4 regions of the Shewanella sp. HL-SH4 genome follow, and region 3 is predicted to be linked to each of the others. Evidence: predicted binding sites of a transcription regulator. Region 3 holds the regulator's gene; each other region holds the start of a gene.

Region 1 (3,037 bases), 940 kb from region 3:
GAGAACTTAATGGATGAAGCATTAGATGATTATGTTTTTGCCCATCCTGTGATGCTAGAAGAAAAAGGGCTACAAAATATGCTGTTAGATATTATTGAAGCAAATCCAGATATTCATCCAGACTTAGTTAAAGGCTTACGTAAAGATATTATCGAAGCTGGTGCATCTAATATTGGCATTAGTCTGTAGTACTAACCTACTATCACTAAAAAATATTCAAAAGCCTGATATTATTCAGGCTTTTATCGCACTATCTTCAGTAAATTTAAGCTCTTCAGTAACATTAAACCTAAAACTGAATAAATAAACACGTGTTTAACTTTAGCCTAATTGCATCCTCTTATTAAAACAAAGTAAAGTAGACTTACTATTATTTTGTTAAGGAATTGCGAGGGATGTCCAGTATTCTTACCCCGCTGATCGCTGTGTTTATTATTATGTTACTCGGCGGTATTGTTCAAAAATTAAGATTTCTACCAGCAGATACCAATCTAATCCTCAATCAATTTGTTTACTACATTGCCTTTCCAGCAATTTTATTGATTGTGCTCGCTGAAACGCGCATTGAAGATATTATTCAGTGGGGATTTATAGGTGGATTTAGCCTGGCGATGATCATCACCTACGCACTCGTGATAGTCGTATCCTTATGGCGCAAACCTAAGCAGCAAGCTATTGCAGCTATGCGCGCATTAAATGCCACCTTTGGCAATACAGCATTCATTGGTATTCCATTACTAAGCCTGTTATTTCCTGGTAACAAAATCGCATTAGTCGCGGCAGCCATCGCCAGCCTGCTGTCGGTATTTATGTTTGCCTTTGCACTAGTCTCTATCGAACTTGCCAGCCGCGACAAACAGTCCGCAGATCATGCTATCGTCATTATGGCTAATGCATTATATAAAAATCCGATAGTGCTAGGCAGCATGATAGGTATAAGCTTATCGGCATTGCATATCACCTTACCCGAAAGCCTATCATTGGTGCTGCACCAAATAGGTAGTACCTCTAGCCCTTGCGCACTATTTGCCATAGGAATGGTACTTGCTAAAGCGTTTCAGCATCAATCTTTGTCAAAGCTATTCAGCCTTAGCCTGATTGCAGAAATAAGTTTAATCAACTTACTCAAATTAATAATTCAACCTTTTATTGCCTTTGGATTACTGAAACTCTTTAGCGTAGAACATGAACTACTGACTATGGGAGTCCTGTTAGCCGCCTTGCCAACGGCAGCAAGCGTCTATTTATTGGCCGAACGATACCAAATAAATGCTAATAGCAGCGCACAAGGTATTCTATATGGCACATTAATGACCTTTGTTAGCTTACCTATAATAGAAACTCTATTAAAATCTTATGGTTAATTAACACACTCAGATAGTCTAACAAATAACCAAAGATAATTTTCTGGCTACTACTTTACTGTATAAAAAATCAGTATATACTGTTTATCAATACAGTGGTTTGATAGTTTCATTGATAGGAATTCATTATGCTTTGCCAACTCAGCATCAACAATTTTGCTATTGTACGTTTTTTAGAATTAGATTTTAAAGCCGGTATGACCACCATAACGGGTGAGACAGGTGCAGGTAAATCTATTGCTATTGATGCGCTTGGTTTATGTTTAGGTAACCGCAGTGATGCCAATACGGTGAGACCTGGAGCTAATAAAACCGAAGTCAGTGCCCGCTTCACATTGCATGATGTGCCGCAAGCTAAGCGCTGGTTAGAAGATAATGACCTAGATAATGAAGATGACTGCATTTTACGCCGCACCATTAACAGTGATGGTCGCTCACGAGCTTATATCAATGGCAACCCAGTACCTATTGCCCAACTTAAAAGCATAGGCCAATTACTCATTGGTATTCATGGTCAGCATGCTCACCACGCAATGCTAAAAAGTGAGCATCAACTTACCCTACTAGACAGCTACGCCAACCATAAGCTGTTAATTGACACTGTACATGCCAGCTATCAACGTAATAAGCAGATCGAAAATGAGCTTAAAATGCTCGAACATGCGCAACATGAGCGTATATCCCGCAAACAGTTACTCCAATATCAAGTTGAAGAACTAGATGAATTTAATTTAGCTGACGGTGAATTTGTTGAAATAGAACAAGAACATAAACGCCTTGCTAATGGTACTGAACTGATTGAAACCTGTCAGGCCAGTTTAGATCTACTGACCGAAGGTGAAGAATTCAACATAGAATCACTGCTAAATAAAGTGATCCATTTAGCAGATAATTTACAAAGCGTGGATGAAAAGTTAGCCCCTGTAGCCAGTATGCTTAATGAAGCATTAATTCAGATACAAGAAAGCACAGTTGAAATTGAAGACTATCTTAGCCGTTTAGAATTAGACCCTGAACACTTTACCTATTTAGAGAAGCGTTTAACCACTGCAATGCAACTTTCACGCAAGCATCATGTGAGTGCTGAAGACTTATCAGCTCATCATGCACAGCTAAAAGCTGAGCTGGTTGGGTTGTCTGATGATGAAACTAAATTAGATGAGATTAAACAGGCGTTAGCTTTCAGCCGTGAGGCCTATTTAACCCATGCCCAAAAGCTCAGTCAAAGCCGGGCTCGCTATGCTAAAGAGTTAGATAAATTAGTCACTCGTTCAATCCATGAATTAAACATGCCAAAAGGCCAATTTAATATTGCGGTAAACTTTAACCCTGAAATGAGTAACAGTTTGGGTTGTGACCAAGTGGAGTTTTTAGTTAGCACCAATCCAGGACAGCCATTACAACCGATTGCTAAAGTGGCCTCTGGGGGCGAGCTATCGCGCATAGGCTTAGGTATACAAGTTATTACCGCTAAAAAAGTCTCTACCCCAACATTAATATTTGACGAGGTAGATGTGGGTATTTCAGGACCTACTGCAGCAGTGGTTGGCCGAATGTTAAGAAGTTTAGGGGATTCAACACAAGTCTTTTGTGTTACCCATTTACCGCAAGTGGCTGGTAATGGTCATCAACATATGTTTGTCAACAAGTTCAACAAAGGTGGGCAAACTGAA
Region 2 (3,037 bases), 790 kb from region 3:
AGCAAAGTGATGGGCGAAGATGCGCAAAACAGCTTAATTGACTTACTACATGCCTGCCCTAATGGGGTAATACGTATGAGTGATGAAGTAGCTGGTGTAACTGAAACCTCATTAAATGTGGGTGTCATTAGCACTGAACAAGAAAGCGTTGAAATTTTATGTTTAATTCGCTCGCTTATCGACTCAGGCCGTGATGAAGTGCAAGGCATGTTAAATGCACTGACCAATCTTGCGGGTGCCAGTATTGAGTTTAGCGGCGCTTACCCTGGTTGGAAGCCGGATAACAGCTCACCGGTTATGGCCATTGTACGTGATACCTACAATGACATTTACAAAAAAGACCCAACGATTATGGTTATCCATGCAGGTCTTGAGTGCGGCTTATTTAAAGAGCCCTACCCAACTATGGACATGGTCTCGATTGGCCCCACTATTCGTTACCCGCATAGCCCGGATGAAATGGTTAACATTGAAACCGTAGGCCAATACTGGCAGTTATTATTAGCCGTATTAGAACGCATTCCAGCTAAAGCTTAATGTAAGGCTAGGCTTAATGCGATGTAAGGCAAGGCTTTAAGCCATTTAGCATAGAAACTTAAAACTGCAAATCGAGTTGGGCAACCGACTCAGTTTGCAGTTTTTTTTCACCTAATTCCGCCAACCCAACACTGACCCCAACTAACCTAATACCACGTTCATTACTTCTGGTCAGTGCTTGTTGTAACAATTCATAAAACAGCTTTACCGATATTTCATCGCTGCGTTGCTCGATGGTGGTTTGTTTAAAATCATTGAATTTGATTTTCACCACTTGCTTGTTGATTAATCGATCTTTTGCGCTGCGGCTCACCCGACTATCAAGCTCTTGAATAAGTTGCGGTAATACTTGATGGCATTGGGCTAAAGTAAAAATATCCTGGGCTAATGTCGTTTCAACGCCCACAGATTTACGCACTCGGTTATTGCTGATAGGCCTTGGATCGATGCCATTTGATCGTTCAGTTAACACTGCGCCAAACTTGCCAAAAATTTCCAGTAACTTTGCCTTAGGATACCGCTGCACATCGGCACAGGTTTCTAACCCTAATACCGACAATTTTTGCGCTGTGACTTTGCCCACTCCCGGAATTTTCTTTAACGGTAGCGTGCGCACAAATTCAGGAATTTCATCGGGGGTAATCACATATTGACCATTGGGTTTATTTAAATCTGAGGCAATTTTGGCTAAAAACTTAATTGGCGCAACACCCGCTGATGCTGTTAATCCGGTTTCTAACTCGATATCTCGGCGAATGGCCTGGGCAATTAAGGTCGCGCTGCCGTGGTATTGCTGACAATCACTGACATCGAGGAAAGCCTCATCTAATGACAGTGGTTCAATCACATCACTGTAGCGGTTAAATATCTGTCTTATTTGTTGTGAAACATCTTTATACACCTGCATCCGCCCAGGCACCAAGACTAAATGAGGGCACAGCTTTAACGCTTGATAGCTCGACATAGCTGAGCGCACACCGAACTTACGTGCCGCGTAGTTACAGGTACTGATAACACCACGGCGATCACTACGTCCACCTACAGCAATGGCTTTATCGCGTAATTCAGGAAAATCACGCATCTCAACAGCGGCAAAATAACAGTCCATGTCGATATGAATAATTTTGCGCATTGCTGATGCCATTAAGATTAAAAAGGTAACCTATAATACTGTATGTAAAAACAGTATTCAATGTATCCGCCAGATAAATAAAGCACAGCATTTAGATGAAATGGAATAGGAAATAAGTTGTGTGTTCCGACTAAGTATCTATTATGATAAATCAATTGGTTATAGGTTATTTACAAGGATAAGTTAACACATGCATGTACCCGAAAAATGGCAAATGGACAGCTTAAGTGCCGTACATCAGTTTATTGCACAACATGGTTTTGCGTCTGTCATATCACCAAACTTAGAAGCCTCGCATATTCCGCTGATATTAAAAGCAGACGAGGGTGAGCATGGGGTACTTTATGGCCATTTAGCACGTAGCAATCCACATTGGCAGGATATTATAGACAGTTCAGTATTGTGTATTTTTAATGGCCCTCATGCCTATATTTCACCGACTTGGTATCATGCCTCCCCTGCTGTACCCACCTGGAATTACAGCGTGGTACACGCTAAAGGCGCTGTTGAGCTCACCGACGATAAAACCACAATGGCGATATTAGAAACCACAATACAAAAATATGAGCCCAGCTTATTAACGCCCACCGCAGAAAACAGTGAAGGTTTTATCCCTAAACAATTTCAAGATAAGTTAGCTAAAGGGATTGTCGGGTTTAAAATTGTGATTACTGAACTACAAGGTAAACAAAAGCTTGGCCAGCATAGAAGCTCGCTCGATCAACTCGGAGTGGTTGCAGGCTTGTCAAAGTCTACCGGCATAGATGAGCAACAGCTGTTGAAGTACATGGTCGATAACAATATTGCGCTAGGTTAACAGTAAGCACTTTTCCTAGGGGCTTTAACCTAAACCGTATGATTTAGATACTTAACTTAACGACCAGGCTCAAAGGCATCGTATCTGGGTAACTGAGCATCTAAATCTTCCCAGTTTGCTTTGGATGAAACAAAGTTGTGCGAAATAGGTCTTTCAATGATGTCCGTATCAAGTATACCGAGTCTAATTCTATAACGCTGTGGGTCTTGCTCGTTTGAACTGTACACAGGTGAACCACAATAACTACAGAAATGTCGATTTCTACCGGGCTTGAATGAAAATATACTTAAGCTATTTTTGCCCGATACAATCTCAAAATCAGCCGCATTAATAAAGCCATTTGTGGCGAATGCAGTACCACTGTTTTTTCGACATAAAGAGCAGTGACAATGAATAATATCACTTATTTCGCCCTTTATGATTATGCTAACCTCACCACACAAACACTTTCCCTGATACATAATCGCCATCACCTTGTGCTATAAAAATTGCTCGTAAAACTAAAAGCTGTCGCCACTAAAGCCGGTAGCCACGCCAAATAGCATGCTTAA
Region 3 (3,037 bases):
GTTAGCATCCTTTTTAACCGCAAAAGCTGGAACCCACCAAGAGTGGATAACATCATCTGATGTCATTAAAAAACGCACTTTCCGATTGAGAGGCAGTACCAAAGGTTTATCTACTTCTAATAAGTAGGTTGCGCTTTTAGTTTCATCACCGTCAATTTGGGTGCGAGGAGTGGATAAAATGCTATAGAACTCGACATCTTCATTAAAATAACTGTAATGCCATTTCCACTGCGAACCAGTGATCTTAATGGTTAAGTCCGCGTCAGACGGATCTTCCATAGCGATAAGGGTTTTAGTGGCTGGAATGGCCATACCAATTAAAATAACAAATGGGATCACGGTCCAAGCAATTTCTACTTTGGTACTTTCATGAAAATTTGCCGCGACCGCGCCTTTGGATTTACGATGATAGATCATTGAATAAATCATGATCCCGAACACCACAACACCAATAGCACAGCAAATATAAAGAATAATCATATGGAGGTCATAAACCTGGCCACTGATATTCGTTACACCCTTTGTCATGTTGAGGGGCATTTCGTTTGCCCCAAGTGGAGGTGCCATTAACACCGCCATTACACAATACAACCATTGCTTCACAAGACTTCTCCTCTGCCAATTGCGAATAGCAACTACAAAGAAGAGTCACACAGTAAGTCTCTGCTCTATGTAAACTCTTCGGTTCCCAAAAAAGCTTGATGACCTCAAAGTACCCTGGTGGTTGTAAGCGTGTAAGGCTTACGGATTTGTATTTATGTGCACCACGCTGGCACCTACAACTGAACCTATCAATTCTGATTTGACGCTTTTATCTGTCAGATAAAATCTAGACTGTAGCGTTTCAATTAGGTTAAAAATGTTTCAACCCTGTTAAATACATTACTTGTAGATTAAACATTGATCAAGATCACTTTTATAGCTAATTAACTGAAAGTTTGCATAAAAAAGCCCTGTACATAGACAGGGCTCAGTAAACACGGCGTTTAGTACTAATGAAATGAAGTGAAATTAATTGTTTTAACAGCATTATTTTGATATGAAATAATCGCTTTAGTTGCCAAATTAGTGCCTAAGTGAGTGCTTACATCTTCAATAACGACACCTAGTGCTCGGGCACTTTTTGCCACTAACTCTAATCGGCGACTGTCGCGTGCATCTAAAGGTTGAGTCCATGAAATAACGGCACTTGATGTACCACTGGTTAATGCTTTTTCCATTGCCCAAAGTGTTTCAATTTCATCCTTCGCATGTACTAACAATACGCGGTCCATTCTTACCCCGGCACTAGCTAACATCTGTTTATAATTAATATTGGCGGGGTTAATTAGCACAATCCAACGACCTTGCAGGCTTAGTTGTGCCAACTGGCTAGCATATTGACTGAGTTCCACTTTACCATTGGTTTCGGTTTGGAGTGTGGTGATAGGCTGCGCTAAATTAATATCTGCAGTTGGCAAATCTACCCATAAACCAGGATGACGAGGGGATGTACCCATTAGTTTGTTCATAACCATTCTCCAATACGAATTACACCAACTGCAAGCCCTTCAATAGTGAGGCTTTGGTAACTTAAATCGACTTCGATAGGTGCATACGCTTCATTTTCAGCGTGCAAATATACGACATTGCCTTTTTTCTCAAAACGTTTCACTGTCACATCATCTTCAACACGAGCAACAACGACCTGGCCATTTCTGGCTTGCTGTATTTTATGAACGGCGAGTAAATCACCCTCTAAAATGCCGATGTTTTTCATGCTGTCACCGCGAACCCTTAACAAAAAGTTTGCGGCAGGTTTAAACATATTAGGATCAACTTGATAGTATTGTTCTACATGCTCTTGCGCTAAAATAGGTTCACCTGCAGCGACTTGTCCAATTAAAGGTAAACCTGTTTCTTCAGGTTCATCTTCTTGGGTTAATCGTATTCCACGGGATGTGCCGGGCATGATTTCAATAAACCCTTTTTTAGCCAAGGCTTTTAAATGCTCTTCAGCGGCATTTGCGCTTTTGAAACCTAGGCGCGTAGCTATTTCTGCACGAGTAGGTGGCATACCAGTTTCAGAGATATTGTTTTTAATAAGCTCTAAAATTTCAGCTTGGCGTGGTGTTAAGGGTCTCATGTTATTTCCTGTCTTTCTATACAGTAACTGTCATTATATACAGTGTTTGTGTTTGCGCAAGTATTCACCAATTATTTTTTAATTTTATTATTTTTAACGGCTTTTTTATTATATGTATCAATTGCATGCTTCAATTTATTTGTTCTTGAATTTAAAAGCATTGTTTGATGTGTACAGCCTATAGTGAAAGGTAACCAGTTTCTGGTATCCTATGCGCCCATATTAAAAGGGCTTTATTGCGAATATTATTATGTCAAAACCAGATTCAATCATGCTTAGACTGCTGCGTAGGGTGCAAAAGCTGATGGTGCAAACGATAGTTGTGCCACATGACCCATTTGCAGATCTAAACTTCGATCCAGACAAGCCCATTGTTTATGTCATGAAGACAGAGTCGATCAGTGACACTGCAGCATTAAGCGAAATGACCCAAGGCTTAGGCTTACCAAGTCCTTATGCGCCATTACAACTTGATGGTATGAAAGTGCCACGAGTTGTTTGTTTAGAGGGGCGAAAGCCTATTATTGGTAAGCGTGAGGGTGGTGAGAAGTTTTTAAACTGTTTTACCAGTTTATTAGCGCTCCACCGTCAGCAGCCTGAACTAGATATCCAACTTGTGCCAGTAAGTCTTTATTGGGGCCGTACTCCAGGCAAAGAAGATGACACGATGAAAGCTGCTGTGCTTGAACGTGAGAATCCAACCTGGTTACGTAAATGGTTAATGATTCTATTTCTAGGTCGCCATAGTTTTGTGCAGTTCTCTAACGCAATGTCATTACGCTACTTAGCCGATGAACATGGTACTGATGAAGCCATTGCCCATAAATTAATTCGGGTGGCTCGAGTACATTTTCGCCGTCAACGTAAAGTTATGACTGGACCACAACTGCCTAACCGTCAAGCTCTGTTTGC
Region 4 (3,037 bases), on a different replicon from region 3:
TGATTTATGTTTTTAAGAGTGCATTGCATTATTTGATAAAAATTGTCCCGAATTTTTCGCAAATAATGAAAGACAGGATTATGTTGAGTTCCTCGAAAAGCAGGGAAAAACTTATAAAGTTGGACAAATTGAAAGTGAAATCGTGGCCGTTTTTGGCTTGAATATCGACGAAAAAAATAACAGAGCAAATATTACATGGATCATGACTTGTCCATCAGTGCATGGGAAAGGTCTTGGTTCTCAAATGGTATCTTATGCAAAAAAAATCGCAGTTGATAATAATGTTACCCACATCGACATCGCTGCCAGTCATCTTTCGGCTGCATTTTTTGAAAAATTTGGTGCAAAAAAGACGACTGAAATTAAAGATGGCTGGGGACCTAATATGCACAGAGTTGATATGGTGCTATCACTGCTCTAATGTCTAGTTATAAGATGACAGATGTATGATAGCAATATTGGTCAAACGATAAAGACTCGGTAAACAACAATGCCGAGTGTATTAAGCCCATTGATGTCTTTGCTGTATTTATCGGTGAAGCAGAGAGATAACGACTCAGGCTATTCTATGAAGGTGATATTATATTTTTGAGGGTAAATGCAATCGGTTAAACCGTGAAATATATCCATTTCAAACACACTTTGGGGCAGAAGTGTGCTAGCCCTTAACCCGCTTATTCACCAAAAGAGCTGAAAACATTAAGCTATATTACATTCAACATAAAAACTTGATAGTTAAAATTAGATTAATACTAGCTGAACATTTTGACGTCCAACTGCACTCGCCTCAACATACTGTACAAACATACAGCCAAGAATTTAATGCAAATATTCAATCAAAAAATATCATGTGGGGTCAACGGTTTCGAAAGTCCCGCTCAAGAATACCTACAAAATGCTCTAAGTTTAGATGATTTGTTAATAGACAGCCCTAGCGCTACGCTTATTGGCCAAGTTGACACTGATTACCTAAATTGTGTTGGCATATACAAAGGCGATTTGTTGATAATCAACAGGGCCCTGACACCGCGAGATAAAGATATCATCGTTGCAGAAGAGGATGGCGAATGGGTATGCGGTATTCTGGATGCTAAAATGCAATGCCTATCGACGTTGCAATGTAATCAAGGTAGCCATATGGAGGAAAAGCATTAATGATCATTGGAGTAGTATCGAGCTCTATCCGTTGCCACAGAGAAAGCCCTAACATTTCACGTTGAAAAGTGATCGAAAACCGTTAATCACACCACGTCAGACGTTTGCCTATCCACTTGCGGCCATAGCCACCAGCAACTATATCTTCAGCAATATCTCGCCCATCAACTAACACAACAGCTAGCACTCGATTATATTTATCGCGTCCAGGATTTAAAAGTTGAATTGAATTTGCTTCGGTTAGTCGCCGTTTTAGATAATCCCTTGCTCTATAAGCAGCTTTGACTTCAGCTTCACATGCACCTTTGATTTCAGGCGTATCAACACCTTTTAAGCGAATTGGCTCTTGTTTAGATTCACTGGTATAGCCTCTAAACGTGTCGCCATCGTAGACACTGTGGACTCGCTTTATATCAAGGGTTTCAGAGCAAACAGAAGCGCTCAATAGTAGAAAGATAAAACAAAGTAAATTCTTTGACATAGCGAACCTCTTTAATTAACCGTAACCAATACCAGTCTTCCACTTAACTTAGCGTGACTCTTAAACATAAATTGCATCCCTTCATAACTCACGCTGCTGCTATCCAAGGCATTTAGCGATTTGTTTGCACCATTTTCATTTAAACACGTGAACACTTTTTCCTTCAGCCAACAAACAATGCCTTGGCCATCGTTGTCGTTAAGGTATTTGTGCATGTAGCGAGTACTCAACCTATCTATTGCATGGTGAGAAATGTCGATTTCGTAGGGTAGATCAGCCCCAACAAATTCGCGCCTTGCAAGCTCGATTTCAGCCAACCGCTGCTGAATGCTGATGCCTTTATTTTTCAGTCGCAACAATGAATTAATTGGCAAACGTGTATAACGCTCGCCATCGAATTCTGGGAAAGAGCACAAAACATTGTGTGAACTTAAGTCCCCGGCACTTATTTGGTTATCGTAAAGTAATGTCATTTGAATCATCTCCTTGTGAGTAAGCCACTATCATCGCCTAACTCTGAAAACACGCTACCGCCTTAATTACTAAACTTCAGAGGGCATATTCGCACTAACGATACTGTCATAATGCTGTTTAAATTGAGGGGAAAATCTGAAATAGTATTCACCGCTTGAGCTTTTCAACAGCTCAGTTCCATCTGATGTTTTTGCATACATATATTCCACTAGATCATTGGTGTTCATAACGACTTTAAAATCAAACTGAAAATCACCGAATCCTTGGCAAGCTCCTGGCATATCAATGACGGGTACAATATCCATGTTATTAATTTTTTTGCTTTGGCCGTCTTCAACTAACAAAAAGTCTTTGGTGATATCCAGACCGCGTATAGCGCCAGCTTTACCATCACAAATGCCATCTACATGCACCCATTCACCAACTAACGTAAGTTGCCTTTCTATCTTGATTTCAGCTTGATGAGTCTCGTTAACATAAAGCCAACTACCTGCCAATAGCACGCCAGCTGCGAATGAGGCACCAATTATCCATTTCTTATTACGCGTCGCTACGGCCATTGTTTGTCACCTCGAAAAATAATTTGTTGTACGAATCGATAAACGTTTTCACAACGTAAAAGATATTTTTGCAGGTCACACCACCCGATAAATGAACATCTAAACGGTAGATAGATGATGCTGTATTTTCAGCGTTGTATAAGCGACCAATTTTAGTGTTTTGATTAAACAGTGCGATAAAATCCTTATCAAACTGGCTAGGAACTGTTGCAATAATGCCAAAATACTCAGCTGAATTTTGTGCATCCCATTTTGCATTCGAAAAAAATATGGCGTTTGCATAACCAATATCACAAGTAAAAATATTAGAATCCAAATCCACATCGATTGAACCAGCTGAAAATGAAAAATCCATTAATAGCTTTGC

Evidence for each region. The regulator LexA, encoded in region 3, represses DNA repair genes until DNA is damaged. The targets are predictions, from matches to a motif close to TACTGTATNNNNATACAGTA.
Region 1: recN (DNA repair protein RecN) is a predicted target of LexA. The motif match lies at 1,443-1,462, and genes of this name have one in related genera.
Region 2: dinB (DNA polymerase IV) is a predicted target of LexA. The motif match lies at 1,706-1,725, and genes of this name have one in related genera.
Region 4: ACRWQL_RS00705 (S24 family peptidase) is a predicted target of LexA. The motif match lies at 794-813, and genes of this name have one in related genera.

What each region holds. Positions count from the first base shown of each region.
Region 1 covers NZ_CP195037.1:951,265-954,301, forward strand. The annotation lists gene ACRWQL_RS05130 (YjaG family protein) at 1-189, shown strand, start outside; gene ACRWQL_RS05135 (AEC family transporter) at 396-1,364, shown strand; gene recN (DNA repair protein RecN) at 1,493-3,037, shown strand, end outside.
Region 2 covers NZ_CP195037.1:1,095,016-1,098,052, forward strand. The annotation lists gene ACRWQL_RS05765 (aminoacyl-histidine dipeptidase) at 1-537, shown strand, start outside; gene dinB (DNA polymerase IV) at 596-1,669, opposite strand; gene ACRWQL_RS05775 (FMN-binding negative transcriptional regulator) at 1,860-2,486, shown strand; gene ACRWQL_RS05780 (GFA family protein) at 2,543-2,947, opposite strand.
Region 3 covers NZ_CP195037.1:1,888,589-1,891,625, reverse strand. The annotation lists gene coxB (cytochrome c oxidase subunit II) at 1-603, opposite strand, end outside; gene ACRWQL_RS09210 (cell division inhibitor SulA) at 993-1,511, opposite strand; gene lexA (transcriptional repressor LexA) at 1,508-2,125, opposite strand; gene plsB (glycerol-3-phosphate 1-O-acyltransferase PlsB) at 2,376-3,037, shown strand, end outside.
Region 4 covers NZ_CP195036.1:150,898-153,934, forward strand. The annotation lists gene ACRWQL_RS00700 (GNAT family N-acetyltransferase) at 23-421, shown strand; gene ACRWQL_RS00705 (S24 family peptidase) at 823-1,155, shown strand; gene ACRWQL_RS00710 (thermonuclease family protein) at 1,238-1,636, opposite strand; gene ACRWQL_RS00715 (hypothetical protein) at 1,648-2,109, opposite strand; gene ACRWQL_RS00720 (hypothetical protein) at 2,179-2,670, opposite strand; gene ACRWQL_RS00725 (hypothetical protein) at 2,651-3,037, opposite strand, start outside.